Regions from separate parts of the Alcanivorax sp. MD8A genome, predicted to be linked through region 1. Evidence: predicted binding sites of a transcription regulator. Region 1 holds the regulator's gene; each other region holds the start of a gene.

Region 1 (7,549 bases):
CGTGCGGGCAAGTTGTGGCCGGGTGCTGTACCCCATCGTCCCCGTCAGGTCATGGGCATTGAGTTCCCCAACCCGGTTGGGCTCGCAGCGGGTCTGGACAAGAACGGTGACTGTATCGACGGCTTGGCCGATCTGGGCTTTGGCTTCATTGAGGTCGGCACCATCACCCCGAGACCTCAGCCAGGGAACCCGAAGCCACGCCTGTTTCGGGTGCCTGAAGCGGGCGGCATCATCAATCGGATGGGTTTCAATAATCTGGGCGTAGATTATCTGGTCGGTGCCGTAAAAAGCAGCCGTTATAAAGGGGTGCTGGGGATCAACATCGGCAAGAACAAAGACACCCCGGTGGAAGATGCCGTGCAGGATTACCTTGCCTGTCAGCAAAAGGTACATGCCTATGCAACCTATCTGGTGGTCAATGTGTCTTCCCCCAATACCCCCGGGCTTCGCGAGCTTCAGCACGGTGAAGCGCTGGATAAATTGCTGGGCACGCTCCGTGAGGCACAAACCCGCCTGGACCAGCAGCACCGACGCCGGGTTCCGCTGGTGATCAAGATTGCCCCGGATAATACTGAAGAAGAGCTGCATGCCATGGCTGAGGCTTTTGTCGCGCACGGTATTGACGGTGTTTGTGTGGGCAATACCACCCTGTCCCGTGAGGGCGTCAAAGGCCTGGCCAATGCCGAAGAACAGGGGGGCTTGAGCGGTGCACCGCTGACCCCGATTGCCAATCAGGCACTGGCGACCATGAGTACGGCGCTTAGAGGAAGAATCCCGATTATCGGTGTGGGCGGGATCAATAGTGCGGCGGATGCGCTGGAGAAACAGCGACTGGGCGCTGAGTTGGTGCAGGTCTACAGCGGATTGATTTACCAGGGCCCCGGTTTGGTCGGTGATATCGCCAGGGCCTGGAAATAGCTTTTTCCCTTTTTGACTCGCATTAAAAAGGTTCATCGCGGATTATCGGGAATCGTCTTTCCGTAGGAGCGTCGCTTGCGGCGCGATCCCAGACCAGGATCAAAAGCACTTTCACCACAGAGGACACAGGGTACACAGAGGAAAACCGTCTTTCTCAGTGAACCCTGTGACCTCTGTGGTAAATCAGTCTTTAACGACGTGGGTTATCGCGCCGCCAGCGACGCTCCTACGGAAAGGGAGGGGATTAAATTGGGCTTTTCCCGGAAACCCGCGATGAAGCATTAAAAAGGGCCCTGGTGGGGCCCTGTGGGTCGGCGCGCGAACGCGTCGGCGCGATGAGGAACTGAGGAGATTATCCGATGTTTTTCAGATTCTGGATGCTGGCAACACCCAGCATACCCTGTGCGAAGTGGGTGCGGCCTTCACGCCAGCCCCCCATCCAGTTAGTTCGTGCGGTTAACGAACCGAAGGGGCAATCTTCACGGGATTTTCCATCGAGGCCGGCGTTGTATCCCCGGCTATAGGCGCGGTCGTCTCTGTTTCGTTTTTGTCGCTTCATAGACGCTTTCCCTTTCACAGACAGCGGTACACAAGAATGACCCCCGGGCAAAAGCGATGCCCGTGTAATGAATGGCTTCATCTTCAGGGTCGACACATTCAGTATGGGAAAGGCACCAGGGTGTGTCGAATACCAAGTAGCAATATGCTGGCCGTCCTTTAAGCATATGACGTATAAAGGACAGCACGATGACAGTTTATGTAACTGGTTGAAATTGAATGGATAAAAATTCTTCCTGTGCATAAAACAGTCACTTATGAGGAATAGATAATGGAATTTGTCGCTACCAGCATGCCCGGGTTGGCCCCGTTGCTGGCCGAAGAACTGAGCCACCTGGGAATGCCGGTAACAGAGACGGGCAAGGCGCATGTGGTGTTCAGTGGAGGCAGTGCCGATGCCTTGACGGTGTGCCTGTGGTCGCGGCTGGCTGAGCGGGTGTTATTGCCCCTGGCAACCCTGCAACTGACCCCGGATATTGCCCCGGAAAAGTTGGCCGCCAGCCAGGACTGGCGTGCGCTGGTGGGCAATGATGCGCCGTTGCACGTGCATGTGGAGCATGGTCTCGGTGTGCGTGGCGATAACCGTATCAGCGCCAAGCGGTTTATTCAGGCGCTGGGTGATGCCTTCCCCATTTCCCGTGACCCCCGTGGTAGCTGTTGCGTAAGGGCCCGGTTAGACCAGAACGAAGCGCACCTTTGGCTTGATCTTGCAGGGGAGCCGTTGCACCGGCGGGGTTATCGCCTGGCCGGTGGTCGGGCGCCACTGCGCGAGACGCTGGCAGCGGCCATGCTATGGGCCGCAGGGTGGGCCAGCAAAGACCGGCCAGCCGCACTGCTGGACCCTTTTTGTGGCTCAGGCACCTTGTTGATCGAGGCGGCCTTGATGGCAGCTGGGCGGGCGGCAGGTGCCAACCGTCGCCATTATGGTTTTCAACATTGGCGGGGTTGTCGCCGGCAGTTGTGGGAAGCCGCCATGGCCGAGGCATCGAACTCTGCTGAGCGGCCTGTGCCTACGCTGTCGCTGAAAGGGTTTGATGCCGATTTGAAGGCGATACAACTTGCCCAGCAAAACGCGGAGCGGGCAGGGGTTCGAGCGGCCATTCACGTTGAGCGCCGTGAGCTGGGCGCCCTGCGCCAGCGTGATTTTGCCGAACAGGGGATCTTGCTCACCAACCCGCCCTGGGGCGAGCGCCTGGACGAGCAGGAACAGGCAGGATGGCTGCATCTGGGTCTGGGGCGCACCTTGTCTGTGCTGGCACCGCAATGGACCGCCATTTTACTGGGGGCAGATGCGCAGGTGATGGACCGGACCGGGATGACGCTGGATACCCAGTGGCGCCTGAAGAATGGCCCCTTCAACAACTTTATCCGCCGTTATCTGCCGCGTTCACTGGCTGCGCCGGTGGTGGTCAGGGTGGCCGATGAATCGGCCTTTGACGTTCCCGAAGACGCCAAGCCGCTCCTCAATCGTTTGCGCAAGAATGGCAAGCATCTGCGGCGCTGGCTGGAGCGCGAAGATATCCAGTGTTATCGCCTTTATGACCGTGATCTGCCCGAGTTCAATGTGGCGGTGGACATCTATGGCGACCAGGTGCTGGTACAGGAATTCAAGGCACCGAAAACCGTCGATCCGGAAAAGGCGAAAGTCCGACGCGACTTGGCCGTGACCGCCGTGAGGGCCGCACTGGGGGTGCACCGCGAGCAGGTGCATCTTCGCACTCGTGAACGGCAGAAGGGCAAGCAGCAATACCAGAAACTGGATGGGCAAGGTCACTACCGGCCAGTGCGGGAAGGGCAGGCCCAATTGCTGGTCAACCTGCAGGACTATCTGGATACCGGCCTGTTCCTGGATCATCGACCGGTGCGGTTGCGAATCGCCGAGGAAGCCTCGGGCAAGCGCTTTCTCAATCTGTTCGCTTACACCGGTTCTGCTACTGTGCATGCCGCTGTGGGCGGAGCCAAGCGTACAGTGACGGTCGATGCATCCAAAAAGTACCTCGAATGGGCGGCCAGTAACCTTGCGCTGAATGGCTTTTCAACGGATCAGCATGCGATGGAACGTTCTGACACCATGCGCTGGCTGGATGAGTGCCGTGAGCAGTTCGACATCGTGTTTTGCGATCCGCCGACCTTTTCCAATAACAAGTCCCGCAGTGACTTCGTGGTGGAAGAACATCATGGTGATCTGATCCGCAAAATCATGAAGCGGCTGGAGCGGGGAGGGGTGCTCTACTTTTCGTGCAACTACCGTCGCTTCCAACTGGATGAATCCATTCGCAAGTGGTATGACGTGGAAGATCTGACTCGCTGGAGTATTCCCGAGGACTTCCGTCGCAACGACAAGGTTCACGTGCTCTATGCGATCCGGCATGTGGAGGAGGGCTAATGGTTGTGCTCTACACCACCGTGGGTTGTCACCTGTGTGATCAGGCGCGCGAGCTGCTATTGATGGTGAATCCCTCTCAGGAAATCACGGCAGTGGATGTGGCGGAGGATGATGCCCTGATTGCACGATACGGCGAGCGAATCCCGGTATTGTCTCGCGAAGGTAAGGAGCTTGCCTGGCCCTTCGGGCTGCTCGAAGTCCAGGCGTTTCTTCAGGGCTGAATCGCTTGCAGGCAATATCCCACAAGGGGGCACCGGAATTGTGGGAGCGATGGTTCCACCGCGAATGAACGGCCGGGTGAGGGGCATCGCGGGCGGACGACTGCTCTCACTCTGCTGTCCAGCCGGCTGTGGTGGGCAGAATCCCATGCAGGGTCACCATGGTATCTCTCAGGATACACACGTGTTGTGAGTGGGTTTGGGTTGTGTGTCAACGCCCGGAGAAAAGCGTTGCGGCGTTGTCTGAGGTGATGGCTGCGAGAGCCGTCACTTCCTGTTCTCGAAGTGTAGCAACACGTTGGCCAATCCACGGTAACAGGCACGGCTCATTGCGGCGTTTTTGCACGGGCGGCTCAGGGAGGTCACGGGGGATCAGATAGGGCGCGTCGGTCTCCAGCAGCAGGCGATTGTCCGGAATATTGGGCACCAGAGTGGCGAGCTCCTTGCCACGGCGTTCATCGCACACCCAACCGGTGATACCGATGTGGCAATCCAGATCCAGATAGTCGAACAGCGCCCGTTTCGAGCCCGTAAAGCAATGCACAACGGCCCCTTTCAGTTGGTCACGCCAGGCCTTGAGGATCGGCAGAAAGCGGTCATGGGCATCGCGCTCATGCAGAAAAACAGGCAGCCCGGCTTCAGCCGCCAGGGCTAATTGTGCTTCGAACGCCCTTTCCTGATCCGGGCGGGGGGAAAAGTCCCGATTGAAGTCCAGGCCCATTTCTCCTGCCGCGCGGACCTCTGGCGACTTGAGCAACTCACGCAGTTCTTTTTCCATTTCCGGCGAATAAAAGCGTGCACTGTGTGGGTGAAGGCCCGCTGTCGCGAACAGGTCGTCGTGCTGTGATGCCAGAGTGACGGCCTGCCGGGATTCGTCGAGGCTGGTGCCGGTGATCAGCTGCCAGGTCACCCCGGCAGCGCGAGCACGGTCGATAACGTCATTGCGGTCCTCACGGAACTGCTTGTCCGTCAGGTTGACGCCGATATCAGCCCAGAGGATGGGCGCTTCGGGGAGTGTGTTGTGCGGTTGTGTCATTGGATTTCAGTTCTGCCAGTTTGCTGCGCAGGGATTCTACCCGACGGCGGTTGGCACCTAAATCCCAGTAACCGACACGGGACGCAGAGCGGACCTCTACGACGCCATTTTCGCGTACGTAAAATGTGACGTCGTCCGTAAAGCGAAGTACCAGGCTCTTGAAGCGAGCCTGAATGCGCGACTGGCCGACCACGTCATATTCCACACGGGGCTGGGCATCCAATACGGTCTGGAGACGCTGGAGACTGGTGTCACGGTTGTCCGATACCTCCAGAGGGGGAACCCAGTGGTCCTTGCTGCCGCTCAGGCTGGACACACAGTTGGGGGAATTCGGGCAGGGCGCGAGCAAGTTATTATCGTCTGACATGACACTGCTACTCAGTACCAGAACAAGGACACTAATAAGAATTCGGATCACGGATCAACCCCACAAAAATACCTTCGATAACCAGCTGGTCGGCTGGCACCTTGATGGGCTCATAGGCCTCATTCGCCGGTAGCAGGGTAGCACTGGACTTGTTCAGTTTTAATGTCTTGACTGTGACTTCTTCGTCAATTCTGGCGACAACGATCTCGCCGTTGCGGGCCACATTCGATTTGCGCACGGCGATAAGATCGCCATCAAAGATACCGGCATCAATCATGCTGTCGCCCTGAACCTTCAACAGGTAGGTTGGGCGCTGCTTGAACAACCCCTGGGGGACGGGAACGGTTCGCTCCACGTTTTCAATGGCTTCAATGGGTACACCGGCCGCCACCTTGCCGACGATGGGCAATTCTTCTTCTGACCAGTAGGCGTTATCGAGCAGCTGGATACCGCGGGAGCGGTCGCTATGGAGCTTGATATAGCCCTTGCGTTCCAGCGCACGGAGATGGTCAGACGCCGCATTCTTGGACTGGAAGCCCATGATATCTGCGATCTCGGCGCGGGTTGGCGCCATGCCTGTGTCGGCCAGGCACTCACGAATGCAATCCAGAACCTGTTGCTGGCGTTCAGTCAGTTTGCTGCTCATAACCTTCTCCGTGTGGTCGTCAGAAATGGCGCCTTCCCGTGTGCGCATTTCCTGATTGCCTCTGTCAGCCAAAGGCGACATTGGGGCCATTGATTTTGATCCTAGCACGAGCACTGACAATATGAACAGTGTTATTTGTCCAGGTTCCCCTGACCAGTAAGGCGCACGGATTTGTCATTCCTGCCGTTGCCCTGTCTGGTCGTGGGCACTAGCATTGGGTTTTCATATCCATCAATGGCATGGGTCAGGCTAAACGGGGAAGGTAGATGGAGCAGGCCAACAATAATGATTTCGGCCAGCAGCGGGTTCGGCAGTTACTTTCCGGGGTCCCGTTTTTCAATGAAATTGCCAGGGACGATCAGGCACAGTTTGCCCAGATTGAACAGAACACCCGGTTATGGGTAGCGGGTTCCGGCGACACGGTAATTCGTGCCGGTGACGTGGATTCCACGCTGTATTTCCTGTTGCGTGGTCAGTTGGAAGTGTGCGCAGAGCAGGGCAGTGAGGCTCCACTGTATTACGTGTCTCCCGGTGAGGTGTTCGGCACCTTGTCCATGCTGCTCGGCACCCCGCGCAGCGCCACGATTAGGGTCGCGGACAATGCCCGTGAAGCGGTGCTGGCGAGTCTGGATTTCAATGCCTTCAATGAGGATGACAGCCCGTATTCCCTGGCGACCCGTTTGGCCTTTTTTCATATGATTGTGCACCACATACGCTGGACCCTGGAGGTCAAGCGTATGCAATCCCCAACTCACGAACTGGTGCAGTCCATGCGCAAGTTGCCCGTTTTTCACGGTGAGAAAGGCAGTGCAGAAGAACTGGATGCCCTGCGCGAACAGGCCCAGAGCCTGGCAGAGCTGCTATGCCGCTGGAACGAGGAAAGTCAGGCCAATACCGGCACGATCCAGCTGACCTAAGCACGCAAGGCGTTATTCAGAGGTTCCCTAGCCCTTGCCATTCTGGTCGACCTTCACTGCCAGAACATCACAATGGGCACCGGGGACCAGCCCGCGAGCCGTGGACCCCAGTAGCAACGCCAGACCACTGCGGGTGTGGCTGCCGACAGCAATCAGGTCGGCCTCCAGCTTGTCGGCCTTGTCGAGGATGGTCTTCTCGATAGAACCCAGCTCTACGTGCACGTTGCCATCGGGAATCTGGTAGCGCTGGGCATAGCGCCTGGCCATTTCCCGGGCCTGTTCCATCAGCCCGGTCTGCAGGTCAGTGACATCCATGGGGACATCGGCGCCGTAGGCCAGCGCCAGCGGTTCGATCACATGGATGAGGTGAAGCTCTCCTTCGTTGCCAGACAGGACGCCAGCGGCACGGGATAGCACCTGTGCGGATTCATCGCTGCCGTCGATGGCAACCAGGATCTTGCGATAGGGCGTAGGCACGATTCTCTCCATGAAAGCCGTCTTTC
Region 2 (7,549 bases), on a different contig from region 1:
GTCTTGCCATCCGCGCCCGGCTTGGCTGCAGAGGCTCCATCGGCAAAATTCTTCAGAATTTCCGCCAGGGTCTTGGCATCCCCGTGGGTCAGGCGTACCACTTTCACGCCGGAGCTGGCACTGTCTGCGGTATCCAGACTCTTCACCATTTGCACCATGCGCTGGCGGGTAATACGGTCGCCCTTAATGATCAGGCGGTTGGTGCGCTCATCCGCCACCACCGTCACATTGCCTTCCTGGGTCTTGCCCCGGCGGCCACCGGTTTGCGGTGTCAGCGTCTCAAGCATTTTCACCAGGTCGCCAGCAAAGGCATGCTCGAGTTTGATGACCTGAACGTCTTCAGATTCAGCATTATCCAGGCTGGCAATAATTGCTTCCATCCGGCGGATGTTGTCCAGATGGTCGCTGATAATCAACGCATTGGCAGAGCCAACGGCGGCAAGATGGCCATACTGAGGCACCAATGGACGCAACACCGGCACCAGCTCTTCTACCGGAGAATTCTCCACGGGAATGACCCGGGTCACTAACTCCTCGCCGGTTCCCTGCCCCTTGTCTACCAACGGCAGATTGCTTTGCTTCGCGGTAGTGTTGGGAACAATCTTGATAATATCGCCTGCCGGAACGGCAGCATAACCGTGCACCTGAAGCACCGACAGGAACAGCTCATACACTTCGTCAGCCGATAGCGCCTTGGTAGACACCACGGTCACATCCCGTGCCCGAACCCGCGGGTCCACCACGAAATTCTTCCCGGTCATGTCGGCAATCTGGCTGATAAACGCCTGAATATCTGCATTGCGGATATTCACCGTCCAGCTCTTGCCATCATCGCTGGCCTGCACCTGGTTATTCGCCGCCTGGGCAGACAACACCACTACCGACAGGCAGGCGGCCAAAAGGGTCTTAAGCACAGAGGCTCTAAAAAGGGACATCATAAACACCACCTAGGGCGGATAATTCACAGTAAATTGCTGATCGCCCCGCTGGACGACAATACTGGCCTGCTGGGTCTGTTTGAAAGACTCCAGGGCCGCCACATCACTTTCCTCTGTGCCCAGCCCATGGCCGTTCACGGACAGGATCACATCGCCGGGCTCCAGCCCAACCTGCGCAAGCATTTGTTTGGGGGCACGTTTGCCCAGGGTATAGCCCTGGTTGCTGCCATCACTTACCGGGCTCAGCGAAAGCTGTTTGATGATGGTCTGGCGTTGCTGCAGCATGTCCGCCGTATCCCCCTCTACCGGGGTCGGCGCCGGCCGGGACTGCTCCTGCCGACTCACCTCACTGACACCGCCCAGGGCGTTCTCCGACCAGCGCAGGGTTTCCAGACGCCCCGCCCGGCGCAGGATGACGCGGTCCGCGTACACTTCTTCCAGCGAGGCATTGCCCGGGATGCTGTCACCAATGTGATACAGCTCCGCGTCCTTACCCTTCTCGGCAATGATCGCGGTGGCCTTCTCCGGGTCCGGGGTCTGGAACACCCCCAGCAACTCCAATCGCAACCGGGTATCCGGGGCATCCGTTGGCTTGTTGCTTGCCTCACGCGGTTCCGCCTGATATTCGCCAAACAGCTGCCAACCATCCACCTGCGTCTGCGACAGGCTGGTAGTACTGCCACTGGCGGCCATTTCCAGCCGGGTCTTTTCGGTTGCGGGAATAGAATCGTTGGGGCCGTAGAGCAACAGCCAGACGGTCTCGGCCAATACCCACGCCAGCGCAATCACCAGTGCTACGGCCAACAGCCACCGCACCGGCTTGCCCCAGGGGTAAGCCTTTCCCCACTCTGAAAACTGCAACTTCACGACCCTGCTCTTCCTTTATCGTTATGGCTGGACGTGCTGATACCCCGACCAGCGAGCACAGAGGCTAGCGGAATCGAGCGCCCCTTTATTGCTATATTCTGTAACGGCGAGGGAGAGAAGAATACTACTGCGTCCCTGCCTGCCCCAGCGAAAAAGGCTGGGACATCTGAAAAACCACATCATCGGGCTGGCCACCCTGGCTCACACCCAAAAGCATTGGCCAGGCACGAAGCACCTCGAGCTGGAAACGCCCCTCAGACAAACGGGCACTCATCAGCCGCTGTCCTTCCGGGTCATTCACCTCCAGCACTGGCGTTTCGCCTTCCATGCTCAGCCGCCCTTGCAGCACCGGCACAACGGCCGAGCCACTGCGGCCCCAGGTGACCGTTCCGCCACCGTACTGCAACGTTGCCCTGGCATCTGTCACCTGACCCTCCTGAATGGCCAGGCCCATGACGGTGGCATCCGCCCGGCCATCCGCCCCGCCCTGGGGGATTCGGTCAGCAATCAGTGCAACCGGCAAGGACAGGCGCACCTGATCCAATTGCCAGTTTTGCGCATCACTGCCACCCACCCAGCCGGCCAGGCGTACATCCTGTCCGGCAGTGGTTCGCAGGGAAAGTTCCACGCCTGGCGTCAAGCCATGAAAATCCAGCGTCCAGCCCAGTGTGCCCTGCTGCTGTTGCCAGCGCCAGTCCACCTGACCGCTCCACCAGCGGCCACGGGATGTCTCCAGGGTCAATGGAGCGCCCCCCGGTCGGAGCTGTGGAACCCGCTCCACCAGCACGGCGGCGGGCATCAACACCACCAGAAACACCAGCAGACAGGCAACAAAGACCAGTGCGAGAGTCAGCTTGCGAGGCATCAGGCGCCCTTAGAACGGGATATCGTCGTCGAAGTCATCCGCGGGGCCGCTGAATCCGCCCCCCTGATTCGCGCTGCCACCTTGTTGCGGAGCATTACCACCGCCAAAGTTGTCGCCCTGGTTCTGATAACCACCCTGGTTGCCCTGTGGCGCAAAGCCTCCGCCACCCTGACCGCCACCTTCACCCCGGCCGTCCAGCATCTGCATCTCACTGGCCACGATCTCGGTGGTGTAACGATCCTGTCCATCCTGGCCCTGCCACTTACGGGTACGGATAGCCCCTTCGATATAAACCTTGGAACCTTTCTTCAGGTACTCGCCAGCAATCTCACCGAGCTTGTTGAAGAACACCACCCGGTGCCATTCAGTACGCTCCTGCATCTGGCCGGTCTGACGGTCTTTCCAGCTTTCGCTGGTGGCGAGCCGTACATTGGTCACCGCACCGCCGCTGGGCATGAAACGGGTTTCCGGGTCTGCCCCCAGGTTGCCAATCAAAATTACCTTGTTAACGCCGCGCGCCATGTCTCTCTCCGTGACTCTGAAGGTCAGTAATCAATCATTATGTGCTTGCTGCTGGCAGCAAAACCGCCATTGTGTCAGCTTTGAGCGATACCGGCGAGCCCTTCTAGGCGGGCCTCATCCAGCTCGCGGGCATTCACTTTCAACAACGCCAGCCCCTGCTCTTCCACAATCACGGTCTCCACTACGCCGGGCACCTCCTGCAACTGACTGGCCAGCAGCTTGCTGTCCTGTCCTGGCTGCAGACGCAGCACCCGATTATCCAGTTTGGCCGGCTCTTGCATGCCTGCCAGCACCAGCAACCAGACCAACGCCAGCACCATGCAACCGTAGAATACGGCGGCGGCGCCCCACCACTGGTACATGGCGCCCCCGAGCTGCCCCCCCACAAACACGCCAAAGAACTGGCTGGTGGAATAGACCCCCATGGCCGTGCCCCGGGTACCTGCCGGCGCGGCCCGTCCCACCAGAGAGGGAAGCAGCGCTTCCAACAGGTTGAAGGCCGCAAAGAAGACCAGCAACGCGACCACAAAGTGCCAGACAGCCGCCCCGGCAAGCGCCAGCAACAGCTGCGACAGGGCCAGCAGGATCACTGCCAAACGCTTGACCGGCATGGCGCCACGCCGTTCTGCACGGATAATCAAGGGCACCATGGCCAAAAACCCTGCCACCAGCACCCCGAGGTAGAGCAGGCTGTGACTGCGCAACCCCATGCCAAGACGCTCGCTCAACAGGGCCGGCACCACCACGAAAGAGGCGGTCATGATCAGATGAAGACTGAAAATGCCCACATCAAATCGCAGCAATGTCTTACTGCCAAGTACGCGACGGAAGCGCTCCCCCGCCGGCAGAGCCTCGCCCTGCAGCGCCCGGGGCGCCGGCACGACCATGGCCACGAAAAACGCAAAGATGCCCAGCACCGAGGTCATCCAGAACAGCCCGGAGAGCCCCAACCAGGAGGCCAGCAATGGCCCCAGTATCAAGGCCAGAATGAAAGAGCCGCCGACAGACATGCCGATCAGCGCCATGGCCCGGGTCCGGTGCCGGTCGCTCACCACGTCCCCGATCAGGGCCATGATCACGCTGGCAATCGCCCCGGCCCCCTGCAAGGCCCGCCCGGCAATCACGCCCGCAATGTGGTCGCTCAACGCCGCCACCGCCCCACCGGCAATGAACAACAGCAAGCCCACCAGCAATAACGGGCGTCGACCAAAGCGGTCAGACAACATGCCAAAGGGGATCTGCAGCAACGCCTGCATCAAGCCGTAGGCACCAATCGCGGTACCGATCAGCAAAGGGGTTGCCCCTTCCAGCCGCTGCCCATACACAGCAAAGATCGGCAGGATCATGAACAACCCGAACATGCGCAAGGCAAAAATGGTGGCCAGATACCCGGTGGTCTTCAGTTCCGTGCGCTGTAATGCATCAGGAACAGGGGAAGCAGGTGCCGTCATGTAACGCTGGTACTCCTCACCGGGCAGGCTTGCGGGCCGTCTATCGACAAAAGGTCAGGCAGTGTATCAGATTCGCTGCAGCTGAGGGGATGCCCAATCCCCGCCCTTGCGGCTACCTTTGATCGTGAAATCAGTAAAACCCGTAAGGAACCGGCATCAGCAAATTGAACCCCCGTCAAAGCGGTGATAAATTCACATGCTGATCAGTTTTTTTTCTTAGGCATCTGCCTAGGGAGTCGCTACCCGGACACGATGTCCCGGGGCGCCACTCCCAACAGTCATGGACGGGCCAATGAACACCCAACAACACAGCCAGCAGGTTTACGTAGTAGGCAGCCAGCAATTGCAGAATGCCTTGCTCACCGAATTCCTGGTAAAAGAAGAGATCGCTGCACGATCCATCCCTTCGGTGAGCGACATCACCGTGGCGACCCTGCAGGAATTTGACCAGAGCCTGTTTCTGGTGGACTACCACAGCGTGGACGTGAACGAGGTGATTGCCCACCTGCTGGAAGCCGATCAGGAAGTCGAAAACGACGTTCTGATCGCCGTCTTCAATGTGGATACAGACGAATCCCTGTCCAAGCTGGCCGGCCTGCCCATGGTCAACGGCGGCTTCCAGCACGACTGCCCACAGGCTCTGCTTAGCAAAGGCATCAAGGCCATCTTTGATGGCGAGCTGTGGTTCCCCCGTGCGGTGCTGCAGGCTTACCTGATGAAGAGCCGCACCTTCAACAAGACCTTCTCGCGCAGTGAAGTGAACCTCACTGATCGCGAAGTGGAAGTGCTCAAGGTCATGGCCACTGGTGCCAAGAACTCGGAAATCGCCAGCAGCCTCAACCTGAGCCCGCACACCATCAAGACTCACATCTACAACATCTTCAAGAAGATCAACGCCTCCAACCGCCTGCAGGCGGTGAACTGGGCCCAGGAAAACCTCTAACCCCTTCCGCCTCACGCAGCACGCGCGCCCTTGCCGTGCCTGCGTGACGCGTGTTGCGTGCAAGCGGCTTCTTTCTTTTCCCCTTCACAGTATTTCGCCTATACTGCCCTGTTCATTTTGACAGTACTCAGGGGCAGTTGATGGATACCATTCTGGTTCGTGGCGCACGCACCCATAACCTGAAAAACGTGGACCTGGATATCCCCCGGGACAAGCTGGTGGTAATTACCGGTCTGTCCGGGTCTGGCAAATCCTCTCTGGCCTTCGACACCCTCTATGCCGAGGGCCAGCGCCGTTACGTGGAGTCCCTTTCCACCTACGCCCGTCAGTTTCTGTCGATGATGGAAAAACCCGATGTGGACCACATCGAGGGGCTTAGCCCGGCCATTTCCATCGAGCAGAAATCCACCAGCCACAACCCGCGCTCCACCGTGGGCACCATCACCGAAATCTACGATTACCTCAGGCTGCTGTTTGCACGTGTCGGCGAGCCCCGCTGCCCGGAACACGACAGCCCGCTGGCCGCCCAGACCATCAGCCAGATGGTGGACCAGGTTCTGGACATGGAAGAAGGCAGCAAACTGATGCTGCTGGCGCCGGTGATTCGCGAAAAGAAAGGTGAGCACCTGCACCTGTTTGAAGAACTGCGGGCCCAGGGCTTTATCCGCGTACGCGTGGATGGCCGCATCTACGACATGGATGACACGCCCGACCTGGAAAAGAACAAGAAACACACCATCGAAGTGGTGGTGGACCGTTTCAAGGTACGCGGCGACCTGCAGAACCGGCTGGCGGAATCCTTCGAAACCGCCCTGAATCTGGCCGATGACATTGCCATCATTGCCCCCATGGAGGGGGAAGAAGGCGAAGAGATCACATTCTCTGCCAAATTCGCCTGCTCCCATTGCGGCTACTCCATTCCTGAACTGGAGCCACGACTGTTCTCGTTCAATAACCCGGCCGGCGCCTGTCCCAGCTGTGACGGGCTGGGCATGAAGCAGTTCTTCGACGAGGACAAGGTGATCAACTCGGCGGAATTGTCCCTGTCGGAAGGTGCCATCCGTGGCTGGGACCGCCGCAACGTCTATTACTTCCAGATGCTCAACTCCCTGTCCCAGAGCATCGGCTTCGACATGGACGTGCCCTTTGAGTCACTGGACAAAACCGTCCGCAAGAAAATCCTTTACGGCACCGGCAAGGAAAGCATCGAGTTTCGCTACCTCAACGACCGCGGCGACATCATCAAGCGCAACCATCCCTTCGAGGGGATCATCCCCAACATGGAGCGCCGTTACCGGGAAACAGAATCCGATGCCGTCCGTGAAGACCTGCTCAATTACATGTCCACGTCCAGCTGCCCCAGCTGTAATGGCTCCCGGTTGCGTGAAGCCGCACGGCATGTCTTTATCGAGCAGACCACTCTGCCGGACGTGGTACGCCTGGCCGTCGGCAAGGCGCACAGCTACTTCAGCGAGCTGAACCTGCCCGGCAGCAAAGGCGAGATTGCCGACAAGATTCTCAAGGAAATCCGTGACCGCCTACAGTTCCTGGTGAACGTGGGGCTGGAATACCTGACACTGGAACGCAGCGCGGAGACCCTGTCCGGTGGTGAGGCGCAACGTATCCGGTTGGCCAGCCAGATCGGGGCGGGCCTGGTGGGCGTCATGTACGTACTCGACGAGCCCTCCATCGGCCTGCATCAGCGAGACAATGAACGACTGCTCAACACCCTTACCCGACTACGGGATCTGGGCAATACCGTGCTGGTGGTGGAACACGACGAAGATGCCATCCGGCTGGCTGACCACGTCATTGATATCGGCCCCGGTGCCGGGGTCCATGGTGGCAGCGTAGTGGCCCAGGGGACTGCCCAGGAGGTGGCCGACAACCCAGCCTCCCTGACCGGTGATTACCTGTCCGGACGCAAGCAAATTGCCGTGCCGGAGCAGCGTCGCCAGAATCA
Region 3 (7,549 bases), on a different contig from region 1:
ACTCCTGAAACCCGGCGCGGAAAATGGCCTCGGTACCGGAGTCAGGATTGGGATCTTTGCGGCTCTGGGTATACAGGGACGCCAGATCGTCACTGGACCAGAACTTTTCTTCGAACGCGCGACCCGCCTTGTGAGCACGACCCAGCACCCGGTACCGTCCAACAATCATGTACCAGGAAGTCAGCGACGCCAGAATCAGGAGCGCCATCACCAGTTGCACCACAATGGTGGCGTGACTGATCAGACTGACCACGGACATACTGGATGCCTCAACCATTGATCCCTTCTCCTTCGCTGGCCGCGTTGAATTTGTTATACAGTGCCGCCGGAATACCGGTCGGCTTCATTGAATCCGCTGCCACACAGGCCACCTTGATATCGGCCTGGCAGAGCAATTCGTTATTGCGACTCACCCGCTGTTCAAACAACAGGGTCGCCTTGCCCAGCCTTTTCAGTCGGGCGCTGACCTCAAGGGCATCGTCGATTCGAGCCGGTTTGCGGTACTGCACGTTGGCCGAATGCACCACAAACTGGAAATTCTCGTCGGCGAGGGCATAGTGTTGATAGCCCAGCGTGCGCAAATATTCCGTCCGTGCCCGCTCCATGAACTTCAGATAATTCACGTAATAGACGATGCCGCCGGCGTCAGTGTCTTCGATGTAGACGCGCACTGGCAGGGTAAATTCCCCGTTTTTCTGTATTTTTTCAATCATTAAACAAATCCCCGTCGCGACGGGGGGCCGCCAGGCCGAAATGACGCCAGGCATGACTGGTAACGGCACGGCCACGGGAGGTTCGCTGGATAAACCCCTGCTGAATCAGATAGGGCTCCACCACTTCTTCCAGAGTTCCGGCATCTTCATTCAGGGCGGCAGCCAGTGATTCCAGGCCGACCGGACCACCATCAAATTTGTGCATGATCATGTCTAGCAGGCGACGATCGGTACCATCAAGCCCGCAGCTGTCGACTTCCAGCATATCCAGCGCCCGCTGGGCCATCACCTCGGTAATGCAGCCATCACCTTTGACCTGGGCATAGTCTCGCACCCGGCGCAGCAGACGGTTGGCAATCCGCGGCGTGCCACGGGAACGCCGGGCCACTTCCAGCGCCCCCGCCGCATCAATAGGAATCGCCAGAATCTCGCAGGCTCTTTGCACAATCCCTGCCAGATCTTCGACACCATAGAATTCCAGTCGCTGAACAATCCCGAAGCGATCGCGGAGCGGTGCCGTCAGCAACCCGGCACGGGTGGTCGCCCCAACCAGGGTAAAAGGAGGCAAATCCAGCTTGATGGAACGGGCAGCCGGGCCTTCACCAATCATGATATCCAGCTGGTAGTCTTCCATCGCCGGATAGAGGATCTCTTCGACTACCGGGGAAAGGCGATGAATTTCGTCGACGAACAGGACGTCGCCTTCCTCCAGATTGGTCAGAATGGCCGCCAGATCACCGGCTTTCTCAAGCACCGGACCGGAGGTGGATTTGAGCTCGCAGCCCATTTCCCGGGCAATAATATGGGCAAGAGTGGTCTTGCCCAGACCGGGCGGACCGAAGATAAGGGTGTGATCCAGCGCTTCCTGGCGGCCGCGAGCCGCATCGATGAAGATTTCCATCCGCTCACGGACCTTGGCCTGGCCATGGTAGTCCGCAAGGCTGGCCGGGCGAATCGCCCGATCCTGCTGGTCTTCCTGACTGCCGACACTGCCGGCAGTAATCAGTCGTTCGTTATCCATGCTCGCGGTGGATCCGCCTCAACCAGATGAGTTGTGTGGGCAAGGCCCTTAAACAGCTAGCGTAACGCAGCAGGCCACCCGGCGGCTATTGGTATCATCACAATTGTGCAAGGAGGGATTGCCGGTCGTTTGGTAAAAAGGAACCTCAACGCGCCAGGCTTTTCAGCGCAAGGCGAATCAGTTGTTCGCTGCTGGCGCCCTCTTCTGCCACCTTGCCCACCGCCGCCGCGGCATCCTTGTTGCGATAGCCCAAGGCTTCCAGCGCAGCAACGGCATCACTGCGGGCATCATCCGGGGCGTTAATGGCGACTCTGCCGGGCAGATTGGCCGGCGCACCGTCAATCTTGTCCAGCCGGTCGCTCATTTCGATGACCAGCCGCTCCGCGGTTTTCTTGCCGATACCGGGCACCTTCACCAACGTGGTGCTGTCCTGATCATGAATACACTGAGCCAACCGGTCCGCTTCGATACCGGAGAGGATCGCCAGCCCCATTTTCGGCCCCACCCCGTTCACCTTGATCAATGCCCGGAACAACTCCCGTTCATAACGGCTGGAAAAGCCATACAGCAACTGGGCATCTTCCCGCACCACGAAGTGGGTATGCAGCGTCAGCGGTTGCCCCACCTCCGGCAGGTCATAAAACACGGTCATGGGGGCTTCGATTTCATAACCGACCCCGTTCACGTCCAGCAGCAGCTGCGGAGGGCGCTTTTCCAGCAGGGTGCCACGCAATTGTCCAATCATGCTGAATCCTTAATGACTGTGTTGTTGATGTTGGTGCATTGAATTACCGGATACGGCGGTTGCGCACCGCCGTGGCGCCCGCCATTCTCGCCAGCGAGACACGCATGTGGGCATGACACAGTGCAATCGCCAATGCATCGGCGGCATCTTCCTGGGGGCGTTTATCCAACCCCAGCAAATGACGCACCATCTCCCCGACCTGAATCTTTTCCGCACTCCCCTTGCCCACCACTGCCTGCTTGACCTGGCGAGCCGAATATTCAAATACCGGAATTGACGCCTGCATCACTGCCGCAATGGCCGCACCCCGCGCCTGGCCCAGCTTGAGCGCCGAATCCGCATTGCGGGCCATGAAGACCTTCTCGATACTCACTTCCGCAGGGCCATATTCTTTTACCACCTGATCAATGCCGGCAAAGATTTCTCCCAGCCTGGGAGGCATTTCCTTATGGGAAGTCGAGATAGTGCCAAACGCCACCGCCCGGGACCGATTACCCACATGCTCCACCAGCCCATAGCCGGTGTGGCGCGAACCGGGGTCGATACCGAGAATCAATGCCATAACTGTCTGACCACAAATAGAAAATCTGCGTCAGTTGTACCGAAAGACTGTCCAAATGTCCAGTTAGCCAGAGAGGCGCTTCACGCAGCACGCCAGCCCACGTCGCTTGCAAGCAAGCTTCTACAACAAAGCCATAGGGAGCCCACCCTACTCCCTCCAAAAAACAAAAACCCCGGATAAATCCGGGGTTTTGCTTTTCCTGGAAGCTCATAGCTCGTAGCTATTCTTCTTGTGCCGGCCAACTGGCGTTGGTGTAGACGTTCTGGACATCATCCAGGTCTTCCAGCATGTCGATCATCTTCTGGACCGTTTCCGCGGTGTCCGTATCCATTTCGGTTTCGGTGGACGCATGCATGGTCACTTCAGCGTCAGCAAACTCCAGCTCTGCCGCACGCAAGGCATCCACCACTTCACCGAACTGTTTGTCCGGCGAGGTAATGACCAGGAAACCGCCGCCGTCGATCTCTTCTACATCCTCGGCTCCGGCTTCGAGCGCCACTTCCATGAGTTTTTCTTCGTCGACACTTTCCGGCTCGAAGTAAATTTCACCGCGCTTGGTGAACAGGAACGCCACTGAACCACTGGTGCCCAGATTGCCGGCGAACTTGGTGAAGGCATGACGGACTTCCGCCACGGTGCGGTTCACGTTATCGGTCATGGTTTCTACCAACACCGCAACACCACCCTTGCCGTAGCCTTCATAGGTGATTTCGTCCATGTTGCCGCCATCGTCACCACCGGCGCCACGCTTGATGGCACGGTCGATGGTGTCGCGGGTCATGTTGGCACCCAGCGCCTTGTCCATGGCGGCCCGCAGCCGCGGGTTATCCGCCGGCTCACCGCCACCCATCTTGGCGGCGACAGTCAGCTCACGAATCAGTTTGGTAAAAATCTTGCCGCGCTTGGCGTCCTGGGCCGCTTTGCGGTGTTTGATATTGGCCCATTTACTGTGTCCTGCCATATTTCCTCCGCTTGCTTACTGGAGGTCAGACGTCTGACGCCGGACGCCAAACCCTGTGTCCAAACGTTTGGCCGTGTTTCCTGTCAATTTCTCTCTGAGCCGACAGGAAACACACCAAGAATTGCAGCATCGGGTTAAGCGTCCGACGTCAGACAGCCGACGTCCGACCCCTCATCAGTCTTCTTCTTTACGTACCTGTACGCCCACTTCCCGCAGTTGTTTGTTGTCCACCGGGGACGGGGCATTGGTCATCATGCAGGCTGCAGTCTGGGTTTTCGGGAAAGCAATAACATCACGGATGGAATCGCAACCGGTCATCAGCATGACCATGCGATCCAGACCGAACGCCAGACCGCCATGGGGCGGCGCACCGTACTTCAGACCATCCAGCAGGAAGCCGAATTTTTCATCCGCTTCTTCATCAGAGATGCCCAATGCTTCAAACACCGCACGCTGCATGGCCGGGTTGTGGATACGGATGGAACCACCACCCAGCTCCGTGCCGTTGAGGACCATGTCGTAGGCACGGGACAAGGCGCCTTCCGGATTGCTCTTCAGCTCTTCCGGGCTGCAGCTGGGCATGGTGAACGGATGATGCAGGGCATGGAACTGGCCGTCTTCCTCTTCAAACATGGGGAAGTCCACCACCCACAGCGGGGCCCAGTCGCCTTCCACCAGATTCAGGTCGTGACCTACCTTGACTCGCAGGGCGCCCAGCGCTTCGTTCACGATCTTCGCCTTGTCTGCCCCGAAGAAGATCAGGTCGCCCGTCTCGGCGCCGGTGCGCTCGAGAATGCCCTGAATGGCCTCATCGGTGAGGAACTTGAGGATCGGGGACTGCAGGCCTTCCGCGCCAGCGGCAAGATCATTGACCTTGATGTAGGCGAGCCCCTTGGCGCCGTAGATGCTGACGTACTTGGTGTAGCCGTCGATATCCTTGCGGGACAGGCTGCAACCGCCCGGGACTTTCATGGCTGCCACACGCCCTTTGGGGTCGTTGGCCGGCCCGGAGAACACTTTGAAATCCACACCGGCCAGCAAATCGGCAATGTCGATCAGCTCCAGCGGAATACGCAGGTCTGGCTTGTCGGAGCCAAAGCGGCGCATGGCTTCAGAGAACGGCATGCGCGGGAAGTCCGGCAGCTCGACCTGCAGCAATTCCTTGAACAGGCTGCGCACCATGGTTTCGGTGATCCCCATGATGTCCTCTTCTTCAACAAAAGAGGCTTCCAGGTCGATCTGGGTGAATTCCGGCTGACGGTCAGCACGCAGGTCTTCATCCCGGAAACACTTGGCAATCTGGTAGTAACGATCGAAACCGGCCACCATCAGCAACTGCTTGAACAGCTGGGGCGATTGCGGCAGCGCAAAGAAGCTGCCGGCATGGGTCCGGCTGGGCACCAGATAATCACGGGCCCCTTCCGGGGTCGCACGGGTCAGGATCGGGGTTTCCACATCCATGAAGCCCTGGCCTTCCAGGAAAGCGCGGACCGCGTGAGTCAGGCGCGAGCGGAACTGGAAGTTACGCAGCTGCTCGGGGCGACGCAGGTCCATGTAGCGATACTTGAGCCGCACTTCCTCACCGGCACCACCGTGCTCATCCAGCTCGAACGGCGGGGTGGCCGCTTCGTTAAGGATCGTCAGGGCCTTGCCCAGCACCTCGATATCCCCGGTGGCCATCTTGCTGTTACGCACGGCTTCATCACGCATGCGCACCCGGCCAGTCACTTTCACCACGTATTCGCTGCGTACCTTGTCGGCCAGTGCGAAGGCGTCCACGGTGTCCGGGTCGAACACCACCTGCACCAGGCCATTACGGTCACGCAGGTCGAGGAAGATCACCCCGCCATGGTCACGACGGCGGTGTACCCAACCGCACAGCTCAACAGTTTCTCCGTCGTGGGACGCTCTTAAATCACCGCAATAATGGCTACGCATGCTCTCTGTCCGTTCGTATTTCTGAGTGTACGACCCGCAGCCAGACAACCTGTCTGCAGCCCCGGCACCGGGTCATAGAAAAAAGGCGCCACAGTATAGCGATTCCACCCGCTGCGAGCCATGCCGCCGGCACAATGCACACCAAACCGCCTCTCAAGCCGTAAAATTTTGCTGAAACCCGCGAAAAATAGTGGTTTCAGCGCTTGTGAACTGGATTTTCCTGACTTATAAAAGATGCGAACCACATCAGTGACCCTCTGAGTTGGCAAAGTCGTGTGCTGCTCACCGCACCGCTTCCAGCACGCAGTCCAGGGGCGAACCTGATCAGGGAAGCATCACCGGTGCCCAACCAGAAGGCACCATCACAACTCAGGAAGACACCAAAAAGGGGTAAGCTATCCATGGCTGCAAAGAAGAAAACCGCTGCCAAAGCCGCCAGCACCACTGCTGCGCGCAAAGTAAAGACTGTCACCGAACCGATGAACAAAACCCAGATCGTTAACCAGATCGCCGACACCACCGGCCTGACCAAGAAAGACGTCAATGCCGTGTTTGATGAGCTGGGCGTGATCATCGAAGGACACATCAAAAAGCGTGGCGCCGGCCAGTTCACCCTGCCGGGCCTGATGAAAATCGTGACCCAGAAGAAGCCCGCTACCAAGGCTCGCAAGGGCATCAACCCCTTCACTGGCGAAGAGACCACCTTCGCGGCCAAGCCGGCCCGTACCATGGTCAAGATCCGTCCGCTGAAGAAACTGAAAGACATGGCCTCCTGATGGCCCGCCGCCGGGCTCTGCCCGGCGGCATCTTCCCTTCGCTCCCCTCGCTCTGCGGCTGCACTGGCCCAAGGCAATCTCCACCCTCTATAATGCGCCCCCAACCGGACAGGGTGCCGACGTTGCGATCATGCGCCTCCGCCCTTCATCAGCCTTTCCCGTGAGCGGATTCCAAGGAGCCTGCAATGGCAGAACGTAAAGACAAGAAGAAGATCATCGGCGAGCCGATGACCGATGAACAGATCAAGGTATTTCTCGATTTTCCTGCTGAAGAGGGGGTAAACCCTGATTTTCACGTACTGGAAAAGGCCTACCGGGCCCTGCGGGCAGAAGATTTCGAGCGGTTTGTCGCCTTCTTCCAGGCACAAGGCCGTGACCTTAACAGCCGAGATCCGGAAAACCGGACCCTGTTGACCGTCATTACCCAACACCCACGCTGCGAAGACTACGCTGACGTCCTGCGCAAGGCCGGCGGTACCGCCTGATTTTTGCTTCCGCCACCCGGCGCCCCGGGTGGCAACCCCTCAGATACAAAACCCAACGGGAATACATACCGGGGAGAACTTGTTCACCGCCCCGCCCCATGGCATTGTTAGGTCATAGGGGCCCTGCGATATATCTTTCGCCCGATAATAAACAACAACAAGAGCCGTACTACTCATGGCAGCTACCTCCCAACCCTTCTGGCGCAGCCTGTGCCTGATTGTGCTTTGTGCTATCAGCTTGCAAGCCCAGGCAGCCCGCGACGACGACGTCGATGACGAAATGGATGAAGTCACCCCGGAAGAACTGCAAATGCAGGAAATCCCGGTGGATGAGCGCATCTTCGTGGA
Region 4 (7,549 bases), on a different contig from region 1:
CGGAAACCAACCGTTTTCGGGTGTATCGGGCTGTCTGATCAGCGTCATCCCGTCACAGCATTAAAGCATTTTCTCTGTGGCCATCCAGGTGATGCAATTCTCGACCATGGTGGCCAGTGGGACCTGATCATTGAACCCCAGCTCCCGCACTGCCTTGCTGCCGTCGGCATGTACACGGCTGGTCACCAGCGCGACCTTCTCGGGTGTCAGTCGTGGCTCGTTGCCGGTAAACAGGCTGGCAATCGGGTAAAGCTGCCCGGCCAGTCGCAGGACGGCAGGCGGCACGGTTCTGGATGGCGCTTTGCGGCCAAGCCGGCCGGCGATGGTCTGTACCAGCTCCAGAAAACTCGCCTCTACCCCGGCAAGGATATAGCGCTCGCCGCAGGCTCCCCTTTCCTGTGCCGCCAGATGCGCGCGGGCGACTTCCTCGACGGCGCAGAAGTTGCCGCCCCCCGGCGGCACGCCTGGCAGCTTGCCATCGTTGATCAGTTTGATCATCTGTGACCAGTTGTGGGTGTCGCCGGCGCCGATGATTCCGCAGGGGTTCAGGATCACGGCATCCAATCCCTGCTTGATACCGTTTTCCACTTCCTGTTCGGCGAGAAACTTGGTGCGGTTATAGCTGATCCAGTCGCTGGCCGCGTTGGACGGTGTTTCCTCGTTGATGGGACTGTCCTGGATACCCCAGGCAGAAATGGACGAGGTGTGGATAAAACGCCCCGCCACATTTTTTAGCGCGGCGCTCACCATGGCTCGGGTGCCCATCACATTGTCACGGTACTGCTGTGCGTTACCCCGGCGCCACAGGCTGGTATTGCCCGCCACATGGAAGACCGCATCAGGGGCTGGCGGCATCACCAACGCCAGTTCGGTGGCATTATCCAGTGGCGCCTGGACGACCGATACGCCCCTGGCCTGAAGCGCGGATGCATCGCTGCGAGGCCGGATAACGGCCGTGACGTCCCAGCCGTTGTCGAGTAGCTGTTCTACGATATGCCCACCCAGAAATCCCCTGGCTCCGCTGACAAACGCGACTGGCATGTGTTTCTCCTTATTAGTGGCCATCGTTGAGATGGCTAAACGCCGTTGACGAAAAGTGTACCGCCTTTGCGCCCAAGTGTGACGAAAACTACGAGGAAGGACTGGCCAACTGGCGGCCTTTTGACTATATTCCCGTTTCTCTCGGCGGGTGTAGTTCAATGGTAGAACGGCAGCTTCCCAAGCTGCATACGAGAGTTCGATTCTCTTCACCCGCTCCACTTTCTTTTGCATCCGCCTGCTTGTGCTGCTGTCAAAGATCGACGGCAGCCTTTCCCGAAAGCCATCTCTACAGGGCGGACATCAGCTCCTGCCATCGTGTGGTGTAGGCAGGGGAGAGCTGCTGCTGCTTCATTCCCCATTCTGGTCTGTGTGCTTCCATACCCTGGGCGGCCAGCCATACCTTGCCGATCCCTTGCTGATTGATGTTGTCGAGTGTGGCCATCAGGGTGTCGGTTCGGGCGCGGGCGGGTGGGTCCAGCAAGCTGTTCTGCTGGCAACCGGGGGCGGCAATATCGTGTATCAGGATGCCGGCCTTGGCATAGCGGTAACCGTCTTGCCAGATGCCGTCCAGCAACTTGCGGGCCATGGCCAGCAGGTCCCGGGCATCGGCAGTGGGGGTTGGGAAGTGGCCTGTTGCCTGGTTGCTGTAGCGGGCTTCACCGGGGGTAAAGGGGCTGGTTTGGATAAAGAGGCTGAGCTGGGAGGCCAGGCTGTTCTGGCCGCGCAGTTTTTCACCGGCACGCCAGGCGTGGGTCGTGATGGCGTGCTGCATGATGGTCTTGTCGGTGACCCGTTCCCCGAATGAGCGCGAGCAGATGATCTGTTGACGTGGCGCCGGGATGCTCTCCAGTGACAGACAGGCATTGCCGTTGAGTTCTCGCACGGTGCGTGCCAGTACAACACTGAACTGTTTCTGTATCTGCTCAGGCTGGCACCGGGCCAGGTCCAGGGCGGTGTGAATACCCTGTTCCGCAAGGCGTTTTCCGAGCCGTCGTCCCACTCCCCAGATGTCGGTTACCGGCACCCGCTGCATCAGTTTCTGTTGCCGTATCGGCTCGTTTAGCACGACCACGCCGCCCGTGGCGGGCCATTGTTTGGCTGCATGGTTGGCCAGTTTGGCCAGGGTTTTGGTGGGGGCAATTCCCACGCAGACGCTCAATCCCTGATGGCGACCAATGGTGTGACGGATCCGTTCGCCGAGCGGTTGCAGTTGTGGCAGGGGGATGCCGCTCAGTTCCAGAAAGGCCTCATCAATGGAATACACCTCCACGGCGGGGGCCAGTTGTTCAAGGGTGGCCATGACCCGTGCAGACATGTCTGCGTACAAGGCGTAGTTGGAAGAAAACACGGTGATGCCGTGTTGTTGCACGGCATGGCGAATTTTGAATGCCGGAATGCCCATACGAATGCCGAGGCGTTTGGCTTCTGCGGAGCGAGCGACGACACAGCCATCGTTGTTGGACAGAACCACCACCGGTTTGCCGCGCAGATCCGGCCGGAACAGGGTTTCGCAGGAGGCATAGAAGTTATTGCAGTCTACCAGGGCGTACATATCACTTGCGCCGGGTCTGGTGGATGACAAAAGTGACCACGCCAAAGAGATCGAGCTGACTGTTGTCATCCAGCATCAGGGGAGGATAGGCCGGGTTGTGGGCTTTCAGGCAGGGGGTGGGGTGCAGGCACAGCTCCTTGACGGTGAATTCGCCATCCAGGGCTGCGACGACAATATCCCCGTGGCGGGCCTCCAGTGCCCGGTCGATGACCAGTATGTCGCCGGAAGAAATGCTCGCCCCGAGCATGGAATCGCCGCTGGCACGGGCAAAGAAAGTGGCATTGGGGTGTTCGATGCACAAGGTGTTCAGATCCAGCCGCTGTTCAATATGATCCTGGGCAGGAGAGGGAAAGCCAGCCGGGATGCGAGAGGCATACAGGGGACGCTCGAGTGGTGGCATCTCGTGGGCGGGAGAAAGAAGAGAGACAGGCATGGTGGGGCGCTCCGGATATACTGTTCTTATGATCAGTATATCCGAAAAGGCCCAGAGGCAATCAAGAGTCTTGTAATGAGTGAGGAGAAGAGCTTCTCAACAGCCTGCTAGACCGGGATGGTCAGATAGCGACGCCCCAGCTCGAACAGGGCACGAACTTCCAGCATTGCGTCGTGGCTGCGCAGGGCATCGCTGGCCATGCGGATCACCGGATAGCGGTGGGCCCAGGCACAACTTTGCACGTAATGGCTGCGGGCGCAGCTAGGGTTGAGGGTGTTGATGGCCAGAAAGCGCTCCTGCTCATCGTTGTACAGGACGTAGCCACGGAAAACCGCATGTTGGGGAAGGCCGACTTCATCAAGGAAGTCCGGGAGCCAGTTCTGGGTGGTGTCTGTATTCATGTTGCCCTCAATCGCGTCAAGGCCATCTGCCGATATGACCTTACGATAGGGGAGAAGTTGCACAGGGTCGGTCGGTTTTGTTTGCCGAATTGTCAGTAGTTTGTGACGGGGTTCGGGTTCTTGGTAAATGGGTAGCGTCAGCGCTGCGCGGAGAGCTGCTGCAGGCACTGGATGAGGGTGTGGCGGCGTAGGGGCTTATTGAGGACCTGGTTGATCCCGGCTTCGCGAACCAGGCGGGCATCGCTGTTCAGAGTGTGGGCGGTCAGGGCAATGACGGGGCAGGGCGGAAGCCCGGCTTGCTGTTCATACTGGCGAATGGCCCGGGTGGCATCGGGGCCGTCCAGTCCCGGCATTTCCACATCCATAAAGATGACATCAAACTGGCCACGCTGTTGCTGGTAGGCCTCCAGCGCAGCCTGCCCGTCGTCACAGATGGTGGCCTCCGGCAGGGACAGGGACCTCAGCAGGGCTTGCAGCACGGAGCGATTCACCGGGTTATCCTCGGCCACCAGCACACGGAGGGGGGGCAGGGCCGGGGAGGTTGCAGGCGCACGGGTGTCTTGTCCTGGTTGGGCCTCATGGGCCAGTAACCGGTACAAGGCTGTGCGGGTGACCGGTAGGCGAAGGTAGTGCAGCGGGGGGGAATCCATGTCTTCATGGCAGATAAAAATCGCTCTGTCCTGCCAGCCTGAAGGAGTGGCCTCGGTGCAGGTCTGGCCATGAAGCAGGTTGATATCGATGAGGGCAATGGCGGATGCCGGCGCGCTGTCGAGCATAGCCAACGACGCTCCACGTAACGGGCGGCCATTGGCCAGATTCAGCATGCGAGTCAGGGGCTGCTGCAGGGCATCCTGTTCACTGATGACCAGCTGGGGGGAACCGCCCAGGTCCGGCAGAGTGGGTTGATCGGGGGCGGGGGTCAGGGGCAGCTGCAGGGAAAAGGTGCTGCCTTTACCCGGAATACTGTCGACGGACAGGGTTCCCTGCATGATCTCGCTCAGTGAGCGGCAAACGCTCAGGCCCAGTCCGGTGCCGCCGAAACGGCGCGCGGTACTCTGATCCGCCTGGGCGAAGGCGTCGAAGATGCCGGCCTGTTGTTGTGCACTGATACCGATACCGGTGTCTTCGATCTCAATGCGCACCCCCTGGGGATGATCCAGCGCCCGGACAATGATGTGCCCCTGCTCGGTGAACTTGATGGCATTGCTGATCAGGTTCATGAGGATCTGACGTAGCCGGATCTCGTCCCCCATAATGATTTGGTGGTCTTTGAGCAGTAACTCACAGGCCAGCAACAAGTGCTTCTTTTCGGCTTGCCCGGCGTAGGCACACAGGGTGTCCTCAATGAGGCCGACCAGATTGACCGGTCGATGCTCCAGCTTCAGTTCTCCCGCCTCAATCTTCGAGAAATCGAGAATATCGTTGATGATGGCCAGCAGGTTTTCGCTGGATTGCTGCATCAGCTTCAGATAATGCGCCTGGCGGGGGTTCAGGGGAGAGCCTTGGAGCAGGTCCAGCAGGCCGATGATGCCGTTGAGGGGCGTACGGATTTCGTGGCTCATGGTCGCCATGAAAGTGTTCTTGGCATCGTTGGCGCTTTCAGCCCGAATGCGTCGCTCTTCATTATCCAGCCGCAATTCCCGCTCTTTCAGGAGTGCCTGGTCGGCGCTCTGTCGTGCCTGGATGTCTTCCAGTAATCTCAGCCGCATGGTCTCAAGCGCAGCGGCAATATTGTCCAGTTCGTCGTTGCCGGGCTCGGTTTGGCGCGGAATGGGGTGATGCAGGGAAGACAGGGTCAGTTGCCGGGTGGCATCGGCCAGTTTTCCCAGACGACGGGTTAGTAACTGGCGTAACAGGATGATAATGAGCACGGCGCTGATCAGCGCCTGCATGGCCAGAAAGATCACCAGGAAGATGGTCTGCTGACCTAGCTGTTGGTAGAGACTGTGCTGGGAAATACCCAGCTCCAGTGTGCCAAGGGGCTCAATTTCACCACTGCGCCGTTGATAGGTCAGGGCAAAACGGTGCGGTTCCTGCGGAAGGTGGGCGGCACTGTCACTGGCGCTGAGCATTTTGCTGCCGCCGTTCCAGTCCTGCCAGCGGATCACGGCATATTCCACATCGGGCAGGCTGACCAGGGCATTGAGCTGCACACGCAGCTGCTCTTCATCGAAGTTCCACAGTGAGCGGGACAGACCGGGCAGCGTGGTGAGTTCGATCTGGGCGAGATTCTGTTCCAGCCGCTGGGTGCCCTGGTGATATTCGCGTACCACAAAGAGCGCGATGCTGATCAGCATGACCAGCAGGCTGACCAACAGGATGGCCCCCGCCAACCGTAAGGCCAGCGGGTTATGCCTGGAAAAAGGGGTTAGCAAACCGCGCAAACGTTCTCTCCCTGAAACCCTTCCGACGCTGCGCGGGGTCAGGCAGGCCTACACGACAGACATCGGTACCTGGTCAAGCATACGCTCTTCGATGCGGTCCAGGCGAGCACGACAGTCGCGGAAGGTGCGGCTGATGGTGGTGGTGTTGGCAACCATGTCCACTTTGGGCCAGGTGGCTTTTTCACCGCGGCGAATGAAGGTTCGCACGTCTTCCAGGGTCGCGTTGCTCAGCACTTTCAATGCATTGAGCGGCTGGCGGGGCGGAATCATGTTGATGTCGCCCATGTATTTCTGGCCGACCATGCTTCTGGCTTTGTCGATAATCAGGCCCAGGTCGTTGGAGGCGACCCGCTTCTGCACCACATCCAGTCCATAGCGAACATTCATGGAGACGTTTTTGAGTGCCCAGTCACCGACCATGCGCAGGGTGCTCTCTGCGTGCTCGTTACGTGACAGGAAGGGCACAACGTGAGGATTCGTCTGGCTGACAATGGAATGGTTCACTCCATACAGGCGTGCCAGTCGCTGGATGGGCAGATCGTCAACGATGGAGCCATCAACAAACTTCCGCCCCGGAATATAGGGAACACGCTCACCGTCGATATTCTTGGCCCACAGGGAAACGGGTGGGTAGATACCGGGGATGGCGCAGGACGCCAGCGACGCTTTGCGAATCAACACATTGGGTGAAGTACGCCAGTTGAGCAGGCGGGCGTGCTGGTTGCGATCGTAGGGGCTGACGGTGATGTTGATTTCACGGCCGGTGTGGCGGTAGGCCTCTTCGAAGGTCATATCGAAGATGTTTTCTTCAAGACAACCTTCCAGGTGATCGCCATCCAGCACCGGGGTGCCGCGCAGCAAGCCTTTCCAGCCGATCACCTTGAAGGCTTCCAGATAGATGTTTTCCGGTTCGAGCTTGGTTTTCAGCTGTTCGTCGTTATGGGTGCCGACCACGGACGCAATGATACTGCCGGCACTGGAGCCGGAGATGACCGAGGGCAGCAAGCCCTGCTCCCACAAACAGCGGGCGACCCCGATGTGGAACAGCCCCAGGGCGGCGCCACCGGATAGCATCAGACAGCTCTGGCCAAAGGCCTGACCGGTGGTTTCGAAGAAATCGAGTTTTTCCTTGAGACCGAATTCCTTGAAGTTACTGTCGCACAGGTAGTTGAGAGCGGTGGTGACTTCGGTGAGGTAGTTTTCGATCAGGCGTTTGGTGCCGACCCGGCTGTGCTGATACAGCTTTGGGTTGGAAATATTGCCAAGGTTGCCGTGCAGGCCTTCATGGAGGTGGAAGACCAGCTTGTTGACGTCGTTGCGCTCCCGGGCCTGACGGATTTGCCACAGCCGGTTGCGGATCAGTTCGTAGTCGTAGTGGGCGGAGCGGTCGATTTCCTTCCACTCGTCAGCGCCGGACAGGCGGTCGTGTTCCTGGCTGGCCTCGTACCATTCTTCATAGGTCTGGGCGTGCTCAATGGCGCGCTCCAGCTGCTTGAGTGTGCCTTTCATGCCGGCTCTCTCCGCGGATATTTGTTGTCATTGTCTGATGTCAGTATAGCCATGGGGAGCGGTGAGAATGAAGGTTTTGTCAGACAAAAGGCCGATGTTGGGTATTCGGCCGTGAGGATTATGTGTGAATTTGCGTACCGGAGTACGGTGACACGTCAGTTGGGCTCGTCCTGCTGGCGGTACTGGCCAGGGGTCATGCCGGTATGGCGCTTGAAGCTGCGCTGGAAGG

The links. Region 1 encodes LexA, which represses DNA repair genes until DNA is damaged. Its sites were predicted from a motif close to TACTGTNTANNTANACAGTA; they were not measured.
Region 2: uvrA (excinuclease ABC subunit UvrA) is a predicted target of LexA. The motif match lies at 5,693-5,712, and genes of this name have one in related genera.
Region 3: ruvC (crossover junction endodeoxyribonuclease RuvC) is a predicted target of LexA. The motif match lies at 3,087-3,106, and genes of this name have one in related genera.
Region 4: umuD (translesion error-prone DNA polymerase V autoproteolytic subunit) is a predicted target of LexA. The motif match lies at 3,045-3,064, and genes of this name have one in related genera.

The regions. Positions count from the first base shown of each region.
Region 1 is NZ_AQOQ01000037.1:23,065-30,613, forward strand. It holds gene A15D_RS14870 (quinone-dependent dihydroorotate dehydrogenase) at 1-918, shown strand, start outside; gene rmf (ribosome modulation factor) at 1,271-1,477, opposite strand; gene rlmKL (bifunctional 23S rRNA (guanine(2069)-N(7))-methyltransferase RlmK/23S rRNA (guanine(2445)-N(2))-methyltransferase RlmL) at 1,748-3,862, shown strand; gene A15D_RS14885 (glutaredoxin family protein) at 3,862-4,083, shown strand; gene A15D_RS14890 (TatD family hydrolase) at 4,292-5,116, opposite strand; gene A15D_RS14895 (DUF1499 domain-containing protein) at 5,067-5,483, opposite strand; gene lexA (transcriptional repressor LexA) at 5,515-6,129, opposite strand; gene A15D_RS14905 (cyclic nucleotide-binding domain-containing protein) at 6,396-7,046, shown strand; gene A15D_RS14910 (universal stress protein) at 7,074-7,523, opposite strand.
Region 2 is NZ_AQOQ01000013.1:35,160-42,708, reverse strand. It holds gene gspD (type II secretion system secretin GspD) at 1-914, opposite strand, end outside; gene gspC (type II secretion system protein GspC) at 948-1,805, opposite strand; gene A15D_RS08775 (type II secretion system protein N) at 1,930-2,670, opposite strand; gene ssb (single-stranded DNA-binding protein) at 2,680-3,192, opposite strand; gene A15D_RS08765 (MFS transporter) at 3,267-4,643, opposite strand; gene A15D_RS08760 (response regulator transcription factor) at 4,936-5,586, shown strand; gene uvrA (excinuclease ABC subunit UvrA) at 5,727-7,549, shown strand, end outside.
Region 3 is NZ_AQOQ01000001.1:121,930-129,478, reverse strand. It holds gene tolQ (protein TolQ) at 1-277, opposite strand, end outside; gene ybgC (tol-pal system-associated acyl-CoA thioesterase) at 270-713, opposite strand; gene ruvB (Holliday junction branch migration DNA helicase RuvB) at 706-1,734, opposite strand; gene ruvA (Holliday junction branch migration protein RuvA) at 1,880-2,479, opposite strand; gene ruvC (crossover junction endodeoxyribonuclease RuvC) at 2,523-3,041, opposite strand; gene A15D_RS00475 (YebC/PmpR family DNA-binding transcriptional regulator) at 3,262-4,002, opposite strand; gene aspS (aspartate--tRNA ligase) at 4,177-5,940, opposite strand; gene A15D_RS00465 (HU family DNA-binding protein) at 6,342-6,716, shown strand; gene A15D_RS00460 (PA4642 family protein) at 6,902-7,201, shown strand; gene A15D_RS00455 (M48 family metallopeptidase) at 7,377-7,549, shown strand, end outside.
Region 4 is NZ_AQOQ01000011.1:32,265-39,813, forward strand. It holds gene A15D_RS07595 (methyltransferase) at 1-38, shown strand, start outside; gene A15D_RS07600 (NAD-dependent epimerase/dehydratase family protein) at 61-1,041, opposite strand; tRNA gene A15D_RS07605 (tRNA-Gly) at 1,186-1,259, shown strand; gene umuC (translesion error-prone DNA polymerase V subunit UmuC) at 1,328-2,593, opposite strand; gene umuD (translesion error-prone DNA polymerase V autoproteolytic subunit) at 2,595-3,026, opposite strand; gene A15D_RS07620 (hypothetical protein) at 3,134-3,427, opposite strand; gene A15D_RS07625 (ATP-binding protein) at 3,565-5,811, opposite strand; gene A15D_RS07630 (DUF3336 domain-containing protein) at 5,860-7,320, opposite strand; gene A15D_RS07635 (AraC family transcriptional regulator) at 7,476-7,549, opposite strand, start outside.